3 regions of the Paenibacillus sp. NN59 genome follow, and region 1 is predicted to be linked to each of the others. Evidence: predicted binding sites of a transcription regulator. Region 1 holds the regulator's gene; each other region holds the start of a gene.

What was found. Region 1 encodes Rex, which represses fermentation and respiration genes when NADH is low (regulators of the CRP and FNR family bind a similar motif). Its sites were predicted from a motif close to TTGTGAAATATTTCACAA; they were not measured.
Region 2: the regulator Rex is predicted to act here: its motif matches at 2,200-2,217, upstream of ACT89M_RS04140 (TIGR04053 family radical SAM/SPASM domain-containing protein).
Region 3: the regulator Rex is predicted to act here: its motif matches at 1,540-1,557, upstream of adhE (bifunctional acetaldehyde-CoA/alcohol dehydrogenase).

Annotation. Positions count from the first base shown of each region.
Region 1 is NZ_CP199678.1:4,032,921-4,040,542, forward strand. It holds gene ACT89M_RS17655 (DUF5590 domain-containing protein) at 1-300, opposite strand, end outside; gene ACT89M_RS17660 (amidohydrolase) at 345-1,652, opposite strand; gene ACT89M_RS17665 (redox-sensing transcriptional repressor Rex) at 1,636-2,292, opposite strand; gene dinG (ATP-dependent DNA helicase DinG) at 2,511-5,372, opposite strand; gene ACT89M_RS17675 (tetratricopeptide repeat protein) at 5,573-6,193, opposite strand; gene panD (aspartate 1-decarboxylase) at 6,310-6,693, opposite strand; gene panC (pantoate--beta-alanine ligase) at 6,686-7,588, opposite strand; gene panB (3-methyl-2-oxobutanoate hydroxymethyltransferase) at 7,588-7,622, opposite strand, start outside.
Region 2 is NZ_CP199678.1:923,364-930,985, forward strand. It holds gene ACT89M_RS04130 (winged helix-turn-helix domain-containing protein) at 1-782, shown strand, start outside; gene ACT89M_RS04135 (cobalamin-independent methionine synthase II family protein) at 930-2,090, shown strand; gene ACT89M_RS04140 (TIGR04053 family radical SAM/SPASM domain-containing protein) at 2,278-3,468, shown strand; gene hemG (protoporphyrinogen oxidase) at 3,493-5,049, shown strand; gene ACT89M_RS04150 (GNAT family N-acetyltransferase) at 5,189-5,791, opposite strand; gene ACT89M_RS04155 (TVP38/TMEM64 family protein) at 5,907-6,737, opposite strand; gene ACT89M_RS04160 (response regulator transcription factor) at 6,898-7,596, shown strand; gene ACT89M_RS04165 (sensor histidine kinase) at 7,589-7,622, shown strand, end outside.
Region 3 is NZ_CP199678.1:4,210,458-4,218,079, reverse strand. It holds gene ACT89M_RS18600 (hypothetical protein) at 1-351, shown strand, start outside; gene ACT89M_RS18595 (Crp/Fnr family transcriptional regulator) at 493-1,209, opposite strand; gene adhE (bifunctional acetaldehyde-CoA/alcohol dehydrogenase) at 1,638-4,250, shown strand; gene pflB (formate C-acetyltransferase) at 5,149-7,407, shown strand; gene pflA (pyruvate formate-lyase-activating protein) at 7,494-7,622, shown strand, end outside.

The sequences.
Region 1 (7,622 bases):
CGCGCCTTGTACAGGCTGATTATTATTATCAAACTTAACCCAAACCATAATGTCCTGATTATCTTTGTTTTTAGCTGTCATCGTCCAGTAAATGTTGTCAGCGCCAGTCTTTTCGCCCCACACGTACTTCCGCAGTTCATCAGGTGCTGTAATGCCCAGCTGGTTCTGTGCCGATTCAATCGCCAATGCTTCTTCCTGCCGCTGATCCTGCGTGACATAGACGTAATATCGCTGAAGTCCAATCAAGATCAGAACGAGAATGAGCAGCGATATCCATATCCACTTCTTTTTTTTCTTCAAGAGTTGAACTTCCTTTCCCTAAAAATGCGCATTGGAGTTGCCTCTTAACGCGCAAGCAATTGATCAAAGGCCAACTGGGATTCCCGCAAAATGCGCTCTTCATCCAGTGTTAAACATTCACCATGTTTTACGACTTGTTTGCCATCCACCCATACATGTTCCACATCTTTCGCCGAAGCCGAGTAGATGGCATGTGAAATCAAATCCGTGTGTGGATAGAAGTGAGCCTGTTCAATGTTGAGTGCAATAAAATCAGCCTTTTTACCAACTTGCAAAGCTCCAGTATCGTTCAGGAAGATGGACTTCGCACCGTAAGCTGTTCCAAGAAGCAACGCTTCCCCGGCAGGTACGGCGGTAGGATCACCGGATACTCCTTTATGAATTAAAGCTGCAAGTCTCATTTCCTCAAACATATCGAGATTGTTGTTACTTGCCGGTCCGTCTGTTCCCAAAGATACAGTAACTCCTGCTTTCAACAAAGCGGGAACACGAGCTACACCCGATGCAAGCTTCAAATTACTACCCGGATTATGGGATACAGCGACATCATGACGTGCCAAGATCTCGATCTCTTCATCGTTGAGATGCACAGCATGCGCTACGAGTGAAGGACGTGAGAAAAAGCCATGCTTCTCCAAATGTGCCACTGGACGCATGCCATAATCTGATACATTCTGCTCCACTTCACGAAGCGTCTCTGACATGTGCGTATGGAGAGGCAGGTTTAGATCATGCGCAACTTGAACAAGCTTCTCTATGTAATCTGGAGGGCATGTGTAAGGCGCGTGCGGAGAGATTACGGTTGTGATGCGTCCATCCGCCTGTCCATTCCATTCACGAGCAAATGCTGCGGACTCTTCCAGCTTTCTCATCTGCTCTTCTTCCGAACACAGTCCAATGACACCGCGAGCCAGCGCAGCTCTAGCTCCTGACTGTTCAACCACTTTTGCTACCTGATCCATGTGGTCATACATGTCCAGGAAAGCTGTTGTTCCGCCTTTTAACATCTCAAGCACCGAAAGGGATGCTCCCCAATACACGTCCTCAGAAGTCATTTTGGCTTCCATTGGCCACATTTTTTCTTGTAACCACACTTGTAATGCCAGGTCATCACCATGACCTCGAAGCAGAGACATTGCCGCATGACCATGCGTATTGATCAGACCCGGCAGGAAGAGCAGTCCTTTTCCATCCACTTTAGGCAGGTTCTCGTCACCATCCGGCAGCGTCTCACCAATATGCACAATCTTGTCATTTTCAACGACCATATACCCTTGAATCACAGTCCAATTGGCACCTTCTTTTACAGCAAATTTACCATTTTGGATTACCCATTTATTCGTTGTTGTCATCAAGCTCATCTTCCTTCCCGTTCTCCAAATAATAAGCCAAACTGAGCAAATCCGTTGTAAAGTCTGCATGATGAATCCGCACATGTGAAGGCGTTTTTAGAATCGTTGGCGCAAAATTCAGAATCGCCTCAATGCCCGATTGAATCAGTTGATCGGCAACATTCTGAGCTTCCGTGTCCGGCACCGTGATGATCCCGATACGAATGTTATCTTTCTGAACCGCTTCTGTAAGTTCTTCCATAGGTTTGACCGTCAGGCTATTAATTTTACTGCCAATCTTTGGCCCAAACGCATCAAAAATAGCGACAATTTTCATATTGTCCTTCAAATAAGCATTATAATTCGATAAGGCATGTCCGAGATTACCGGCCCCTACCAGAGCCACATTAATTTGCTGATCAATTTTCAAAATGTGACGAATCTTCTCGATCAGGTAAGACACATCATACCCGATTCCTTTACGACCAAAATCACCGAAATAAGCTAAATCTTTACGGATTTGAGCTGGATTCAAATCCAGTCGCTGTCCTAGCTCCTGCGAGGAAACCGTTGTCACCTCACGCTGAACCAACTCGTTTAAATAACGCAAATATACAGGCAGACGCCGTACTACCGCTTCTGATATTTTATCCGATTTCATCCTTGCTCCCCCTTACCATCGCCACGATTAAATAAATATTGAAAAGATGAGCATTCTGTATACATGCAATATCCATGCATGATGTCCTCATACAGAATGCCCGAATTATTAGGAATATAAGTTCATTAAAGCGCTGCCCTGTTCGAACTTTGTGAAGTCTTCTTCAAAGTTTAACGCCATGGTGAAGTCCAATGCAATGTTATAGCTTTACATCGTAATTATTTTTGAGTTTCTGCAGGTCGATCTAACCATTCAGCAATACGGGGAACCATCTGTTCTGTCAGCATATGCTCCATCTTTGGTCCCGGTAGCGAATACAGGAAGTACTTGCCGTAATAAGCTTCAATTACACGCGTATCATACACAATGACGATTCCGCGATCTTTGCCTGTCCGAACAAGCCTGCCGAACCCCTGCTTGAAGCGAATGACGGCCTGCGGCACAGAAAGCTTCATAAATGGATTTTTCTTCTGCTCTTGCAACAGTTCACTCTTCGCTTCCAGAAGCGGATGGTTAGGCGGCTGGAAAGGCAGTCTCACAATCGCAAGACAGGTCAGCGCTTCACCCGGAATATCCACGCCCTCCCAGAAGCTACTCGTACCCAGCAGGACTGCTGCTTTGGCATCTTGGAAGCGTCGGGTCAACTTCGAACGATTCCCGCTGTCAACACCTTGCCCCAGTAGCGAGATGTCATTCCCGGACAAAGCCTCTTTCAGTGATTCATAGACTTGTCGAAGCATTTTATAAGAGGTAAACAGCACCATCATACGTCCTTGAGTTGCAATCGCCGTCTCAGCAAGAGAGTGCACCAGCATCTGTACAAAGTGCGCGTCCCCTACGCTCCCCTTCAGACTCGGGAAATCCCGCGGGATTACTAACAAAGCTTGTTCCCGATAATTGAATGGGGAAGGTAGCACCGAGGTCAGAAGCCGATTATTGTCGGCAGCTTCCTGCAAACCCAGTTGCTCAATCATGAACTGGAATGACTTATCCACCGACAGCGTAGCCGATGTAAGAACAACGCTTTTCTTTTTATCGAAAAACATCTCTTTCAATTGTGCGCTCACATCCACCGGAACAGCGTATAGCTGGAGTGACTTGCTACGGAACTGTCCGCTGGCCTCCATCCAGTACACGGTCTTGGCATCATCCATACGCATGAAGAATCTTAAATTCTCCTTCATCGTCGTCAGATCTTTCAAGAGCCCGGTGATATCAGTGATCAGACTGTCGGACTGATAATCATCCTGATCTTCTTTTACTTCGAGCAACAGTTTGTCACCCTTACGAACCAAATCACCCAATGTCACATAGATCTGGTTCTCCAAATCCTGCAACTCCTGCCACTTGGCAGGCTTCTGAGACGCTTTAAGCCGCAGCGAGAACTGTCCGGTCTCCCCTGGAGAAGCATCACTCCGTTCAGGCAAAAGACCAAACAGAGCATCGCTCAGACGATCCCACATTTCCTTCACTTCCACGGCGAGAGGAAACATCTGATCCACCATTGAACCCCACTGTACACCGTTCTCGTGCCCTGACAACTGAGAGCGAAGCATGGGAAGCTGACCATTACGACTATCTTTGAACAAACGGGTCAGTGTGTGTACGAGCGTAAAATACTTCATGTGAAGCCCCAAATGTTTACCCGCTACATCTTCAAGATGGTGCGCTTCATCAATGACCAGACTTTCATAAGCTGGCAACAGCTGATGAGCAGCCTTCACGTCTGTAAACAGTTTGGAGTGATTGGTAATCACAATATCAGAAAGTCCCGCCTCATGTTTCGCACGATGATAGAAGCACTTGCGGAACCACGGACAGGATCTACCGAGACAAGACTCGGACTCGCTCTGCACCGTTTCCCAGAAATCTCCTCCGCGTGCACTGAGGTTCAATTCTTCATCGTCACCCGTTTCGGTTTGTGTGAGCCACACAATCATCTGTGCTGCCGTGAAGTAGTCCTCTTTCGGCGTAGCAAATTCACGTTTGTTGATTTTGTGCTCGAATTTGCGTAGACAGAGATAATGGCCTCTCCCCTTGAACACGGAAGCTTTGAACGGAAAAGGAACTACCTGCGTCAGCATCGGAATATCCCGTTCGCGCAGTTGTTCTTGCAAGTTAATGGTGTGAGTGCTTACCATCACCTTCTGTTCTTGTTTTACACTTTCATAAATAGCAGGTAACAAATATCCCAGGGATTTCCCTGTTCCCGTTCCGGCTTCCAGCAAAAGATGTTTCTCTTCATCCAGTGCCTGCCGTACGCTGCCAAACATCTGTGTCTGTGCTTCACGCTCTTCATAATGATCCAGTGTCTCTTTGAGGTTGGCGCGCACCTGATCCATAAACTGATCAAAGGTCACACCGTCCAGCGGATTCGCTTCTCTTTCATCCCGAGGAGCTCCAATTTCCGTCCAGTCACTAACGTTAAGCGCCAGCTGACGGTAATAGGTATGCCCATCCAGGTCCTGAATCGGTTCTGCTTCCTTCTCCGCACGTAGTCCGTCGAAAAACCATCCCAGATCACTGTCTTCTGGTGCAAACAGGTCGCTAAGCCGCTGAATTGTAATTAACGGCAGCTCTCTAAGTTCATCGAGACATTTGAGCAAAACATGAGCTGTTGCCAGTGCATCACTGTCAGCCTGATGAGGCCGGTCATGTTCAAATCCAAATTCGGCTGATACATAACCAAGCTGGTATGAACCCAGCGACGGAAAAGTTATTTTCAAGAAATCAATCGTATCCAGAATACGACCTGTAAACGGTAAATATCCACATCGATCAAGTGCATTCTGTAAAAAATGAAAATCGAATGCTACGTTATGGCCCACCAGAACCACATCGTCAAGAAGCGGTACCATCTCCATCATCATCTCTTCAAGAGATGGAGCATCCGCGACATCTTCTTCTGTAATTCCGGTCAACCCAGTGATGAATGGCGGAATTGGAACACCCGGATTTACATAAGAACTATATATTTGAGTTATGCTGAAGTCATGGTCTATGATGGCAAGTCCGGCCTGTATGATCTCACCGTCGGACTGCGTGCCGGTTGTTTCGAAATCCAAAACGGCAAATTTCATTGCAATATACGATCCCTTCCATTCCAGTCTATGTTACAGCATAGCAAAAAAAAGGACATTTGAAAATTAACTGACAAAAAAGCGGTGTTTCCGCCGCTATGTCAAAGGAGGAAACACCGTTCTTTTGTTGCCACATGTCTTTTTCAATTCAGGGCAATTTGGGCATGTCTTGAAACAGACTGAAGTGCAAGTGCAGATTTTCAGACACACCCTAGCTGGTTTGCGAATTGCAGTTTACCTCTGTTCAGCCTGCAAACTTCCATGTTGTACAGAGGTTCGGTCAACGTCGGGTCATACTGAAGGGCCTGTGCGAACAGGGAGCATGCTGCTTCTGGATTGGAGAGCTTCGCTTGGATACAGCCCAGAGCATTACATACAAGGCCTTTGAGTCTTGCTGATCCCTTAAGTAGCATAATTTGCTGTAAATGGGTTTCAGACTCATAAATCTGCTCCAGACTTAAGTGTGCGAGTGCCAGATAAAAACGGGCTAAGGCACTATCCGGGTAATCGTTCACAACCCGTAAGAATTGATCAATAGCCTGCGGATACATTTGTAGCTTAAAATATCCTTGGCCGCGGCTGAAGCATTCAAGATGAAGTTCAGGCAAAGCTGTCACTGCTTCCTGCTCCGGCTCAAGTGAAGCCGGTTTGTCCAGCTCCCTTTCCCGAATCTGACTCATCTTTTCTTCAAACATTAGCCATTCATCCAGCATCCCGTCACTCATTCGTTTGAGCAAATTCCATTTTTGTTGCAGCTCCTGTTTGTTCAGACCTTCAGCGGAAGGATAGCTCTTGATAATTTCATCTAACATGTCGTTCATTTCGGCGAAAACATGCTGGAACATCGATGCATCCCCACCCTTGGAAAATGAATTAGTGCAGTGACCTGTACTCATTTTTTGCTGGATGGGCCGATTTCATTCCCCTTCCCAGTCGATTACAAGATCGTGGCGTGAACTTCTTTCTTCATCGTCTGAACCGGTTTGTTCTGACTGTCCACAAACACCACAGTAGGTTTATGCGTATTCGCTTCTTCCTGTGACATCATGGCATAAGAAATGATAATGACTGTATCTCCAGGCTGTACAAGACGAGCGGCAGCACCGTTCAGACAGATGACGCCACTGCCGCGAGGTCCTGGAATTACATAAGTCTCCAGCCTTGCTCCGTTGTTATTGTTCACAATTTGCACTTTTTCATTTTCCATTAAATCCGAAGTTTCCATAAGGTCTTCATCAATGGTAATGCTACCCACATAGTTCAAGTTGGCTTCCGTTACCGTAGCACGGTGAATCTTGGATTTCATTAGAGTTCTAAACATGGGACAGCACCTCCATTTTTTGAATACGTATATTATCAATCAATCTTGTTTTCCCAAATTTCACGGCTAGTGCAATTAGCAGATCATCATATGCATTCAATTCCTCTTGGTCTGCAAGAGGCTCCAGACTTGGAAAAGCCTGAATCTCGGCATAATCAATGACAGCATGCGCAGATTTGCCAATATGTTCATGAAGCAGACGACGAATGTCTTTCGCTGTAACGGCTGTTCCAATCTCCACCGACTCCTGTGCGGCTCGCAGTGCCTGAGACAAGACCAAAGCTTCCTGACGTAGCTCTGCGCTCAAATAGACATTACGGGAGCTGAGCGCCAAACCGTCCTGCTCACGAACAATAGGACAAGGGATAATGTCCACTGGCATATTCAGATCATGTACCATTTGCTCAATAACGGCCACCTGCTGTGCATCCTTCATCCCAAAAAAGGCTTTCTGCGGTTGCACGATGTTAAACAGCTTCGATACTACGGTAGTCACTCCGTTAAAATGTCCTGGCCGGGATGCGCCACATAAGCGCTCTGTAATCCCGGATACTGCAATCGTCGTTTGCGTCGGCTGGGGATACATCTCTTCCACCGAGGGAATAAATACGATATCTACCCCTTCAGCACGAGCCGTTTCAAGATCGCGCTGTTCATCCCGCGGATAACTTTCAAAGTCTTCATTCGGGCCAAACTGTATCGGATTAACAAAGATGCTTAGAACAACGATGTGGCTCTGTTCTCTCGCTGCTTTCATCAGACTGGCATGGCCTTGATGAAGGTATCCCATGGTGGGCACCAGTCCAACGATCGTTTCTTCGGAATGGATCGCTTGCTTTTTTCGCATCAAGCTTAGTTCCCGTCTTAACTCTGTGATCGTGCGTATGACTTTCATCAGCGAATTTCCACCTTTTCTTTACGTTGTCCAT
Region 2 (7,622 bases), 3.1 Mb from region 1:
AACTAGAAGGAGATTTCACTTGGCGTTCAGCCATTCACTGGAGTAGTGGGAACAATGTTTCGCGCTCGGTGTTGGAGCAGATGTATTCGACAGGTGAACTGGTTATCCATCATAAAAAAGGAACACGTAAATATTATGATCTGGCTGAGAAGCACATACAATCTGATTTATTGCACGCCCCGGAACCGTTATTGAATGAATTAGATCATCACAAGTGGAGAGTATTGCGCCGAATCGGTGCGGTTGGTTTACTGTGGAATCGTGCATCCGATGCCTGGCTTAATATATGGGGGTTAAAAACAGAGCAGCGGAACAGGGCTTTTCATGAGCTATTGCTGGAGGATCGCATTATTGCTGTTGAGGTAGAACAAATCAAGGAACGTTTATACTGCCGGACAGAAGACTTACCTATGATTGAACACATACTGCAAAATCCGGAGTTACAAGAGCGTTGCGAATTAATTGCTCCACTGGATAATTTAATGTGGGATAGAAAGCTTATTTATGCATTGTTTGAGTTCGACTATAAATGGGAGATCTATACGCCAGCTCTCAAACGGAAATTTGGCTATTATGTGTTGCCCTTACTGTATGGAGACCGGTTCATTGGGAGAGCCGAGATTATCGTGGAACGGAAATCTGGAAGGCTTGTTGTTAAACATGTCTGGTACGAAAAAGGCATGCAGCCAACCGAAGAACTTGTAGCCGTGGTGAAGGAATGTTTCGAGCGGTTTGCAATATTCAATGACTGTGAGACGATTTCAATAGAGGGAAAAGACTAAAAACTAAACATCAAAATTGAAGAGCATACATGTGTTTGTTCCCCAGTTGTTATAGCCTGAAGCTATAACCAGTCATACATTTTTGGTATCTCTTCTAACCCCGCTCCGCGTGATATGATAATCATATACAACGAGGGGGTTATTTACATGACTGACAAGTTCCAGATCGTAGGGAGTTTATTGCGGCCGGAAGAGCTGCTGACATATAAAACACAGATTGAACACCGGGATGATATCCAGTATCCATTCTATGAAAACTTTCAAGGATACCAGCAATGTGAGACGAAAGCGATTGAACAAGTGATCCAAAAAGAGATTGAGAACGACTTGTCTGTTATCACGGACGGCGAATTTTCCAAATCGATGTGGCATCTCGATTTTGTGTGGGGATTCGGCGGAGTGGAGCGGTATATTGCGGATCATGGGTATTTTTTCCGGGATGTGGACGGCACTTCTAAATATGAAACACGTAAAGATATCGGGCTGCGTATTACGGGGCAACTGAGCGGCAAGAATCATCATTTCATTCAACTGTTCAAGCAGTTGCAAGACCAAGCGGGTGACCAGCAGACCAAACTCTGCATTCCATCGCCGTCCCATATTTTCGGTGAATTATCGTGGTCGGACAACATTGGGGGCAAGGATGCCGTATACCAGAATACACAGGAGCTGAAAGCCGGCTTGGTAAGTGCTTATAAGGAATTTGTGCAGGAGTTTGCAACTGCGGGTGGTAAAATTCTGCAAATGGATGACTGTCTCTGGGAGCTGTTTGCCGATGACAATCCGAACTCGCCTTTTACCGGAGAGCATATTAATCAAGAGGAAGTACAGGGTCTCGCCACGGAGTTTATTGATATCAACAATACGGTCATTGACTTCGGTCATAGTCTGGGTCTGAAAATGTGGACACATAACTGCCGCGGCAACTATGACTCCCGTAACATGGGCGGCGGATCGTATGTGAAGATTGCGAATCTGTTCCTGAAGCAATTGAAGTATGATCGTTTCTTCCTGGAGTGGGATGATGATCGTGCGGGTTCCATCGAAGCGCTGGAAGTGTTCAAAGACAGACCGGATACAGAAATTGTACTGGGTCTGCTGTCCTCCAAAACAAGTACGCTCGATGATGAGGAGCGCGTGGTTCGTCTGCTGGACGAAGCCTCCAAGATCATTGACAAAGATAGGCTACTGCTGTCTCACCAATGTGGTTTTGCGTCCTGTGATGGCGGGAACGAACTGAGCGAAGCCCAGCAGTGGGCGAAGATTCATCAGGGTCAGCAGATTGCGAAGCAATACTGGGGCAACTAATTTCTATAACATATAGATATTTTCATAGGGCGATCTTTTCCGAGCAGGATTCGGGAGAGATCGCTTTTTATTTTGCCTGATTCGTTACCGTGTGATCGTTATGTCTGTTTTGTGATTCTTCTCACTTTCCTGACCCGACATCTGCTCTACACTTAATGGCATGTAGATAGGGGGAGAATGGATGACGATGCCACAGATCAAGGCGCAAATGCAGCAGTTAAGGCCGCAGATGAAGCCACGTGATTATACCCAATATCCGTTCATCGTGATCTGGGAAGTGACCCGGGCATGTGCGCTGAAATGTGTACATTGTCGGGCAGAGGCCCAGTATCGGGCTGATCCACGTCAACTGACCACCGAACAGGGAAAAAGGCTGATAGATGATATCGCCGCTATGCAGGAACAACCGTTATTTGTTTTCACGGGGGGTGACCCGCTAATGCGGCCAGATCTGTTTGAACTGGCGGAGTATGCGATTCGGGAGAAGGGGTTACCCGTGTCCATGACGCCTAGTGCCACGCCGAAGGTCACTCAAGCGGCAATTATGCAAGCGAAGGAAATCGGTTTATCCCGCTGGGCGTTTAGTCTGGACGGGTCAACGGCCGAGATTCATGATCATTTTCGCGGAACCAGAGGTTCTTATGATATGACGATGAGGGGCATTCGATTTTTGCAGGAAGCAGCCATTCCGATTCAAATCAACACGACCGTTTCCCGTTATAACCTACACGATCTGGAGGCCATCAGCCTTAAGGTGAAAGAGATGGGCGTTGTGTTGTGGAGTCTGTTTTTCCTCATTCCGACAGGCAGAGCTCAGCAGAAAGATATGATCACAGCGGAAGAGCATGAACAGGTCATGAAGTGGATGGTGCAGCTTGCTCATGAGATGCCTTACGGCGTGAAATCAACGGAGGCGCCTCACTACAGACGGGTAATGATACAGCAACGGACAGCAGGAGCAGAGCAGGCCTCAGAGCAGAACTCCAAGCAAGGCTTAGAACTTCAATCCGAGCAGAGCGCAGGAAATCATGCAGATCTTGCCAAGGGTCTCGCCAAAAGCAAAGATATGCTGGGACGTGCACCGCAAGGGGTCAATGATGGGGACGGGTTTGTGTTTATCAGTCACACGGGGGACGTCTATCCTAGCGGTTTCTTGCCCGTGGTGTGCGGTAATGTGAAGAATGAGTCGCTAATTGAGGTGTACCGGAATTCACCGGTGATGCAGACCTTGCGGGATAAGTCGAAATTGAACGGAAAATGTGCAGTCTGCGAGTACAAAACGATGTGTGGTGGCTCCAGAGCAAGAGCGTATGCAATGACGGGAGATTACATGGACAGTGATCCTTCCTGTGCCTATATCCCGGCGGCGCTGCGTTAAAGTTTATATGGCGGGAAGTGTAGCATGGATAATCAACGCACGAAACAAGTTGTCATCGCTGGCGGTGGCATTACCGGATTGAGCGCAGCTTATTATATCGAACAGTTTTGTAGAGCGAATGATGTTGCAGCAGAACTTATTATTGTTGAAAAAAATGATCGATTCGGTGGACATGTGCACACCGGTAAAAGGGATGGATTCGTGATCGAACGGGGGCCCGATTCTTTTCTCGCACGGAAAACCTCCATCATTGAGCTTATGCAGGAGCTCGGTATGGGTGAAGAACTCGTTGGTACGCGTCCAGGGGTGTCGCATAGCTATATCGCGTATCGGAATAAACTGCATCCGATTCCGGATGGCTTTATGCTCGGAGTGCCTACGAAGTGGAAACCCTTCGTAACAACTCGTTTATTGTCCCTTCGGGGCAAGGTGCGAGCAGCGGCAGATCTTGTTTTGCCGCGGAGGTCGAGCAGGGAGGATGAGTCCCTGGGGCAACTGCTACGCAGACGCCTTGGCGATGAAGTACTGGAGCAGATCGCCGAGCCGCTCTTGGCAGGCATATATGCTGGCAATGCGGACGGACTGAGTGTACAAGCAACGTTTCCAATGCTACAGGAAACGGAGCAAAAACACCGTAGCCTGATCGTGGGCATGCTGGGTGTGAGAAAAAGCCGCGCCCCGAAGCAAACAGTCAAGCCTACGGCTCAAACCACAACGGAGTCTACGTCACAACCTACAACTATATCGGCAACCCGTCCAGCTCCCAAACCCGCATCAAAACCATCGGGCACGGCCACTCGAAGCATGTTTTTGAGTGCACGGGGCGGACTGGAAGGTGTGGTAACGCAACTTGAACAGACACTTTCTTCCACAGCGCATTTGATCAGGAACACGGAAATTTCCCGTGTGTCGAAAGCAGAACAAGAGCAAGGAAAAGACACTATACGTTATACGGTTCAGTTTAACAATGGAACGACGCTTGCGGCGGATGCGGTAGTGATTGCGACTCCAGCGTATGCAGCAGCGGATATGCTTGCACATGAGCATGAGGCGATTACAGAACACCTGCGTGCGATCCCGTATGCTTCGGTGATGAACGTCGTACTTGCTTATCGCGAGCAGGATGTGGGTGTTTCCCTGAATGCATCCGGCTTTGTTGTACCGCGCAAGGAAGAACGCAAAATTACAGCCTGCACCTGGACATCATCTAAGTGGGAGCATACAGCGCCGAAAGGTCACATTCTTTTGCGAGCATATGTGGGGAAATACGGCCGTGAACCGATGAGTCATCAGCTTACCGATGAAGAAATCATTGCTGAAGTACGCCGCGAATTACAGGATACCATGGGGATCTCCGCAGAGCCTGTTTTTACAGAGATCAACCGATTACCGTTATCCATGCCCCAATATCAAGTCGGGCATCTAAAACGAATCGCAGAGGTTGAGAAGTTACTGGAAGATGTTATGCCTGGAGTGTACGTTGGTGGCGGAGGTTACCGCGGAATTGGCGTTCCGGATTGTATCTCTCAGGGCAAGGCTATGGCGGAGAAAGTCATTGGCACGTTGTTGGGAACTAGATAAACATAAAGAAGCGGCAGCCTGTCCCGAAATTCAATCGGGGGAAGCTGCCGCTTTTTTTATTGGCAGGGCGCTGAATTTACTTACGCTGTAATGATCGGCTCAAGGAATATATTCACACGATCCGGGGATTTGGATCACGCTATTTCGCAGTAGCATGCTGCGCCAGCCATTCTTTTTTTAATATCGCATATTGATACGTGTTCTCGTATTTCGGCGTACCGTCTTCATTTTTGACAAAAGAAATAAATTCAAGAAACAGCCCTTCCCGGCGCATGCCCAGTTTCTCACACAGCTTCTGAGACCGGAAGTTATCGTCTTCCACGTAAGCGTAAATTCTCCGAATTCCCTGCTCCATAAAGAGGTATTCCATGAAGGCACGAGCACTCTCGCTGGCGTATCCTTTTCCCTCAAACCTCCCGTTAAAATTCCAGCCGACACTATACGTATCTGGGTCTGATTTTGAGTCTGAATTCGATTTCGAGTCCGAATCTGAATCTGGATCATGGCCTTCTGTCATCCCAAACAGCTCTCCAATGATCTCATTGCTGTCTTTCAGACAGACGGCGATATGGGAGTCGTCCTTGCTTCGTTTCTCTACCTCAGCGACTGCTTCCTCAAGTGTCGACATCTGATGATCCATAAAGCAGTTCACTCGTGGATTCGCGGTATACTCGAGCAATCCGGCCGCATCCGTTGCGGCAAAATTACGTAAAATCAATCGATCCGTTACAATGTTTTGCATATATGATTCCTCCAATGATGACGGAAATAGATCATGCATATCTAATTCATATTCCGTATTTCGTATTTTGTTGTGTGTGTGATGGCATCGTACATATTCAACTCTTCTGTCATCTTTATCCTTTTTTCGGTGCCAAGTCTCTCGGCTTAACTAAAGCAGGCGCAGTTTTTGTTTTTAACGTCGTGTTGAGTCCCTTTGTCTCGTTTATCTCCTTGATCTCACTATCTTCATTGTTCTCCATATTCTCAATTGTCGGATTCGTTTTATCCGCTTTGGAGAACAGATTCATTAATTTGTCCTTGTAGATGTATCCGAATATAAATCCAACGACAGCAATAACCGATATGATGATGGCGATGGTATATTGTTGCATATGAAGGTTGGAACCTACCACGGCCGAAGCGATAATCCAGGGCAAACGTCCAACCAGCAGAATAGTGAAGAAGCGTAAAGAGCTGATGGATGTCAGCGCAGCGACAAAGACAAGCATGTCTTTGGGCAACCCGGGAACGAGGAAAAAGATAAACAAAAAGGCAGCAAATTTTCGCTCATCATGCATGAATGACATCCATTTCATATTTTGCTTCCGTAGCAGGCGCGATACAAAATCACGGCCGATGAAACGGGTAAAGTAGAAGGCAATGGCTGAACCTAAGACCAGACCAACGGTTGTATAGAAAGAACCGAGTGCAGTACCGTAGATATAACCACCGGCAATTTGCACGATTTCTCCTGGAATCGGCGCAACGACGATCTGCAGAATCTGGAATAAAATAAACATGATCGGGCCCCAGTGTCCCGTGGAATGAATATAAGCTCTGAAATTGTCCATCGACGACATGATTTTAATGATGGCAGGCGCATAATAAACCAGCAGGCCCATGGATAAGGCAGCGAACAAGCCCAACAGTATTTTCATCACCATACGTTTTGAGATTTTCGGCATAACGTAAGACCCCTTTTTGTAATGACATTCACTATTAACAGTATAAATCGAAATCATGAAGAGATACCTACTTAACTTCTTAAGAATTCTTAAGGCGATCCTGATCCGCTGGCTCTGTTAAAACACGCAGACTATACTGGAATGAACGGAGGGATTTCGAATGAACAACAATAAGCAGATTTTAATTGCAGATGATAATAGTGAGATTCGTGAGATCGTGAAGATTTTACTAGAAAGTGAAAATTACGAAGTTATTGAAGCCGTCGACGGCCAAGACGCGGTCGATAAAGTAACGGAAGAGACAGATCTTATTATTCTGGATATGATGATGCCCAATAAGTCTGGACTGAAGGCATGTCTGGAGATTCGTGAAAAAACGAGTGCGCCGATCCTGTTCCTGACAGCAAAAACACAGGATTCGGATAAACAACTAGCCTTTTCGTCGGGGAGCGATGACTTTTTGTCCAAGCCATTCTCGTATACCGAACTGGTGGCAAGGGTCAAAGCGCTGCTTCGCCGATATTATGTCTACCGGGGCAAGGAGAAGATCGAAGAGGCTGAGAACATTGCGGTGAAGGATCTGACCATTCACAAGGATGCCAAATCGGTGTATATCGGTGAGAAAGAAATCTCGCTCACGGAAATTGAGTATCAGATTCTGTTGCTCTTGGCGTCCAAACGAAGAAAGGTTTTCTCAGCCGAAAATATCTATGAGAGCGTGTGGCAGCAGCCTTATTTTTATACTTGTAATAACACGGTAATGGTTCACATTCGGAATTTGAGAAACAAGCTGGAAGACGACCCGCAGCATCCTAAATATGTGCAGACCGTTTGGGGGAAGGGGTACAAAATTGAATAAACTGCTTATCGGAAAAAAACTGAAGC
Region 3 (7,622 bases), 180 kb from region 1:
GCTAAGGATGAAGTCATTATATACGTCAAAGCTGCTGACAGCGGGGGAGAAGGTGTCGCATATCAGACAACCCTGCTTAAAGTGAGCGGTGGTAGCGTGGAACCAAATCTGAATCGGCAGTATGCCGGTATTTATGTGCAAGAATGCACTGTTCGTGACGTATTAAAATCCAGTGGGGTTGTGCGTCTGTCGGAGAATAACAAGTTTGTTGTTGCTGTTGAGAATGTTATGCCTCGGACGAATCAGCGCTGGGTAATCAAGGTCAATGACAAAGAGTTAATGGAGAATGGATTGGATATGAAATTAAATCCACGGGATGCGGTGAAGCTTGAACTTGTCAACGCATCCTGAGCACATACAAGTAAATACGAAAAGCCCAATGTTGATAATAATCAAATTTGGGCTTTTTACTATATGATGAACTCTTTAAACAGTCGTGATAGCAAGTGAAAGGTCCGCTACCTGAGGTCAAGCTATTCATTTAACATGACGTCAAATGCGGCAAATTTCATTCGGGCACAATTCGCAGTGGCAAATGCCCTGCAACATTTTCAGGTCTTTGATCACAATCATACCATTGTCATATTCAATGGCATCTTTTTTGCGAAGATCACTGAGCATACGGTTTACACTTTCACGGGTAGCGCCAATCATATTGGATAGGTCCGTGTGGGTAATTTTTTTATGAATCATCACATGATCTCCGTGCGCCTCTCCATACGAATTGGATAGCCTGATCAAGGTAGAACAGAGTGCCCCAGGTTTACCGTACAACATTAGATCTCGGAACTTTGTTTGGGTCAAACGATGATGAATGCCCATCCACTTCATGAAATCAATCGCAAAGTCACAATGCTGACAGATCAACATTTCCAGGTCCTTGTGTTCCAGCACACCAATCTCGCTGTCCTCCAGTACTTCCGCCGAGAAGCTGTGTCTGGAGCCAAAAAACGGATCAGCCTGACCAATCATATCGCCTGTCTGGTACATGTACATGATCAGTTCCTTGCCCTCGTCGGTGGATTTCGTGATCTGTGCACGTCCCCGTTTCATATAATAAAGTTTGTCAGAGACGTCACCTTCCCAGTACAGATGTGTTCCTTCCGGGTAAGTTCGGTCTTTCATCGTTACAAGCAGATGATTAAAATTCACTTCCGAGAAACAGTTGGTGTTTCCGCGTTTTTCCAGTACGTTTGTTAGTTCTCCCATACGTTGATCTCCCCTTTATCTCCCCGGTCTGGCGAGTGCAGCTACATGTTGCCCCCGAGGTTCGCCGCAAACTGTGCCATCCTGATCTGGGCATCTCGGCCGTGTGGAGGTACGGTACAAATTGCGGTGGTTCAATTTTTAAGTTCAGTATATACCTAATCTTACCGTTTGAGGGGCATGGAAAGCATTTAAAAATGGCGAAATTTCAAACATTGTGATTAAATTCACTTTTCGAGGGGAAGGATGAGGCTGTTGGTCTACTATTTCTAATAGAAGGTGAATTCTCATCGGAAAGATGCCGTTAAAAACTTAACTAAAATTTGTCATACTTTGTGAAAAAAATCACATAATATATCTTTTCCCCATGGTACGATGTGCATGTAAAGAAGAGAGACAAACCAATACGAACCTTTAGGAGGATGAGGGAGATGGCTGTAAAAAATGAAGTCGCCCCAACAAAAGAACCGACAGCAGGTCAGTATATTCAAACGTTAATTGATAAAGCGAACAAAGCACATGCAGCATTCATGTCCATGGATCAGGAGCAAATAGACCGGATTGTGCAGGCAATGGCGCTTGCGGGACTGGATAAACATATGATGCTCGCCAAAATGGCCGTGGAAGAAACCGGACGTGGTGTATATGAAGATAAAATTATTAAAAATATATTCGCAACAGAGTATGTTTATAACAGCATTAAATATGAAAAAACAGTAGGCGTTATCGAAGACAATGAATATGACAGCTTCCAGAAAATTGCGGAGCCGGTTGGTATTATCATGGGGATCACACCGGTAACCAACCCGACATCAACAACGATGTTTAAAGCACTGATTGCCATCAAAACACGTAACCCGATCATCTTTGGTTTCCACCCTTCCGCACAGAACTGTAGCCGCGAGGCCGCGAAAATTTTGCTTGAAGCTGCTGTGAAAAACGGTGCTCCAGCCGACTGTATCCAATGGATTGATGATCCATCCATGGATCGTACGAACGCATTGATGAATCACAATGATGTGGCTCTCATCTTGGCGACAGGCGGATCAGCGATGGTACGGGCAGCGTACAGCTGTGGTAAACCGGCACTGGGCGTAGGACCAGGCAACGTGCCTTGCTTTATCGAGAAAAGTGCAGATATCAACCAGGCGGTAACGGATTTGATTCTGTCGAAGTCTTTTGACAATGGTATGATCTGTGCGTCCGAACAAGCGGTCATTATTGAAGAACCCATCTTCGATCAAGTGAAAAAGAAAATGATTACGAACGGCTGTTACTTTGTGAACAAAGAAGAGGCAGCCAAATTGACAGCAGGTGCAATCAACGCAGAGAAATGTGCGGTTAACCCGACCATCGTAGGTCAGTCCGCTGTGAACATTGCCAAAATGTGCGGTATTGAAGTACCGGCAGGTACTAAAATTCTGGTAGCCGAGATTGAAGGTGTAGGCACCAAATTCCCATTGTCCGCCGAGAAACTGAGTCCGGTGCTGGCGTGTTACAAAGTTAAATCTGCAAAAGATGGTATTGAGCGTGCGGCAGAAGTGGTTGCTTTTGGTGGTATGGGTCACTCCTCTGTCATTCATTCGAACAATGAAGAAGTGATCAATCAATTTGCGGATCGCCTGCAAACCGGACGGATTATCGTGAACTCCCCTTCAACACATGGCGCAATCGGAGATATCTATAATACCAACATGCCATCGTTGACACTGGGTTGTGGATCGTACGGACGTAACTCGACATCTTCCAACGTAACTGCTGTGAACCTAATCAATGTGAAAAGGGTGGCTCGCCGTACCGTGAATATGCAATGGTTCAAAGTGCCGAACAAAGTCTACTTCGAAAAAGGGGCAACTCAATACCTTGCCAAAATGCCGGACATTACTCGCGTAGCGATTATTACAGATGCCATGATGGTCAAACTCGGATATGTGGAAAAAGTAGAGCATTATCTGCGTCAACGTCAGACACCGGTAGCGATTGAAGTCTTCTCAGAAGTTGAGCCAGATCCATCAACAACAACAGTAGACCGCGGTACAGCCATGATGGAACGCTTCCAGCCAGACTGTATTATCGCACTCGGTGGCGGGTCACCGATGGATGCTGCCAAAGCGATGTGGTTGTTCTATGAATATCCGGATACAGAGTTCAACAACCTGAAACAAAAATTCATGGATATCCGTAAACGGATTTACAAATACCCAAGACTCGGATCGAAAGCGAAATTCGTAGCCATCCCGACAACATCGGGTACAGGTTCGGAAGTCACATCGTTTGCGGTAATTACGGATAAAGAGCATGGCAACACCAAATATCCGCTCGCTGACTATGAATTGACACCAGATGTGGCGATTGTTGACCCTGAGTTCGTATACAGTTTGCCAAAAACGGCAGTAGCCGACACCGGTATGGACGTATTGACACATGCGATTGAAGCGTACGTATCCGTTATGGCGAATGACTACACAGACGGTCTGGCAATCAAAGCCATCCAACTGGTGTTCCAATACCTGGAGCAATCGTCACTGCAAGGTGACAAACTGGCACGCGAGAAAATGCATAATGCTTCCACGATTGCCGGTATGGCTTTTGCCAACGCGTTCCTGGGCATTAACCACAGCTTGGCGCATAAATGGGGCGGTCAATATCACACCGCACACGGACGCACCAATGCCATCCTATTACCACACGTTATTCGTTACAATGCGAAAAAACCGACGAAATTTGCATCGTTCCCGAAATATTCGCACTTTGTGGCAGATGAGCGGTACGCCGAAATCGCACGTATTCTCGGATTACCAGCACGCACAACCGAAGAAGGCGTGAACAGCTTGATCAAAGCCATCCGTGATCTGAACAAAAAACTGGGCATCGAGGAATCGTTCCAGGAGATCGGCTTTGACGCGAAAGACTTCGAATCGCGTGTAGACTACTTGGCAGATCGCGCCTTCGAAGACCAATGTACAACAGCGAATCCAAAACTGCCGCTGGTCACTGAACTTGCCGATGTGTACCGCAACGCTTTCTATGGCAAATTTGAATAACAAGCAACATAAATTACAACTTAGTACTTCAAGTTAAGGCAAGTGATTCAGGGGTTCTCCACATTGGGGAGCCCCGATTGCCGTATAGTTGCATAGCCGAAGGAAAGAGCGGAGAGATAGGAAAGGAGGTGGGAAAAAGGAAAGTGAGCAAGGGAGAAAACGGATAGATCGTTGTAGGAGGTGAGGCAAAGAGGGCAGAGAAACGAGAAACGAAGCCCTTATTTATCGGACAGGTCTTGTACAAGGTCGAAGCGGACCGTCCGTTTTTCAGGAGCATTGTGGTCTCATGCATGAATGAGGTCACACGAGAACGTACCAGTAGAGTTGTAGCAAAGTGATACCCGCGTAAGCAGTAGAAAAAGGATGGGCAGAAAAACGGAGAAGCGAAGCGTCCGTTTTTCAGGAACCTCCTACAAGACCTTGGTTGCTCCGAGCATAGCGGAGCAATGGTTCCCCAAAATGCTAGGAACAAAGGGGAGGGGGCTGTTTGCACAGAAGAGGTTCACACGATAACGGAGCGGGCAGGACAGACGGAAGAAGCGAAGCGTTCGCATTTATCACCGGATTTTCACTTTGGAAAAGTGAATCGAAAAAATCCGGAGATAACAGCGATCTGAAGTTGTTCTGCCCGCGGAGTGGTCAAGTGGGAACAACCGTGGCGCAGTGCAATAAGACAACATCCAGAGTTTGTGATAAAAATCACAGATGGTGTGACTTGCTCGACGTATACTGAAAATATAAGAAAAACATTCATTCCGCGGTTCCGGTTCCCCAGTAGAGAGAACGTGTTCCGGATCATGTGAAACAATTCACATAAATCGCGGCTTTGGACACATGATGATACGTCTATTGCAACAATATAATGTGTCCAGAAATCCAAAAAAGCGGAGGGATTACGATGTCGGTGATCGAAAAAGATGTTAAACAACAAACAGGCTGGAGAAACTTTACCAAAGGAACATGGACCAAGACGGTTAATGTGAATGATTTTCTGGAACATAACCTTTCCCCATATTATGGCGATGAGGCGTTCCTTGCAGGTGCAACCCAGAATACCAAAGAATTGTGGGATATTGTATCCGACCTGACCAAAAAAGAACGGGATAACGGTGGGGTGCTTGACGTTGATGTGAATACGCCTGCAACAATTACTTCCCACCAACCGGGATATTTGGATCAAAGCAAAGAGCAGATTGTCGGAGTTCAAACAGACGCTCCGTTCAAACGTTCCATTCAGCCATTCGGCGGAATTCGCATGATGATTGATGCTTGTGAAGCATACGGGTTCGAAATGCCACAAGGTGTCATTGATATATTTACAAATATTCGTAAAACGCATAACCAAGGTGTATTCGATGCTTACACTTCCGAGATGCGTGCAGCACGTAAAGCGGGTATTATCACAGGTTTGCCGGATGCTTACGGTCGTGGCCGGATCATCGGTGACTATCGCCGGGTAGCTTTGTACGGAGTTGACTTCCTGATTCGTAACAAAAAAGGTGAGCTCAATGCACTTGAAGTTGATGTTATTGATGAAGATGTCATTCGTTTGCGCGAAGAGTTATCCGAACAGATTCGTGCACTGCAAGAACTGAAACAACTGGGCGAGATGCATGGCTTCGATATTTCATTACCAGCAACAACGGCTAAAGAAGCATTCCAATGGTTGTACTTCGGCTACCTTGCAGCGATCAAAGAACAGAACGGTGCTGCAATGTCCCTGGGACGTGTATCTTCATTCCTGGATATCTACATTGAACGTGATTTGCAAGAAGGTATCCTGACAGAAGAACAGGCTCAAGAACTGGTTGACCACTTTGTCATGAAACTGCGGATTGTTAAATTCCTGCGCACGCCGGATTACAACGAATTGTTCAGTGGTGACCCAACATGGGTAACAGAGTCTATCGGCGGGATGTCCGTCAACGGCGAAACACGTGTAACCAAAAACAGCTTCCGTTTCCTGCACACACTGCACAACCTGGGACCTGCTCCGGAGCCGAACTTGACTGTTCTGTGGTCCACGAAGTTACCTGAAGCTTTCAAAGATTATTGCAGTAAAGTATCGATCGAAACCAGCTCCATCCAGTATGAAAATGATGATCTGATGCGTCCAATCTATGGCGATGATTATGGTATCGCCTGCTGTGTATCTGCAATGAAGATCGGTAAACAAATGCAGTTCTTCGGCGCACGTGCCAACTTGGCGAAAGCATTACTGTATGCGATCAACGGTGGACGTGACGAAAAATCGGGAGCACAGGTTGGTCCGGAGTATCCTGCCATTACATGTGAGGTACTGGATTATAATGAAGTGATGAAACGCTTCAAACCGATGATGGAGTGGCTCGCTAAACTGTACATGAACACTCTTAACGTCATCCACTACATGCATGATAAATACAGCTACGAGCGGATTGAAATGGCGCTCCATGACCGTGACATTCTACGTACGATGGCTTGTGGTATCGCGGGACTGTCGGTAGCAGCGGACTCACTCAGTGCCATCAAATATGCCAAAGTTAAACCGATTCGCAACGAACAAGGCATTGCCGTTGATTTTGAAATTGAAGGTGAATTCCCTTGTTACGGCAACAACGATGACAGTGTAGATAGCATTGCTGTAGAGCTGGTAGAAAGCTTCATGAGCATGATTCGCAAGCACAAAGCCTATCGTAACGCAATGCCAACGCAATCTGTACTGACCATCACTTCCAACGTGGTGTATGGTAAGAAAACAGGAACAACACCAGATGGACGTAAAGCAGGCGAACCATTTGCACCAGGGGCGAACCCAATGCATGGACGGGATAAAAAAGGTGCACTGGCATCGCTCGGTTCTGTAGCAAAACTGCCTTATGAACACAGCCTTGATGGTATTTCCAACACCTTCTCCATTGTGCCAAAAGCACTGGGTAAAGAAGATGCTACACGCAAATCCAATCTGACTGCGATGATGGATGGATATTTTGGTCAAAATGCGCATCACTTGAACGTAAACGTATTTGATCGTCAGCAACTGATTGATGCAATGGATCACCCGGAACAATATCCGCAATTAACTGTACGGGTGTCCGGTTACGCAGTTAACTTTATTAAACTGACACGTGAGCAACAACTGGATGTTATCAACCGTACGTTCCACGGTTCGATGTAAGTTACTTTTCCAGTAGTCCAGTCAAGTATTCTGATTCAACATAAAAATGAACGCATAGCGGATGCGAAAAGAAAGGAAGAGGCAACATGGTTAACGGACATATTCATTCACTCGAAACTTTCGGGACGGTTGACGGCCCAGGTATCCGCTTCGTGCTTTTTATGCAAGGATGCCTGCTCAAATGTCAGTATTGTCACAATCCTGACACGTGGGCA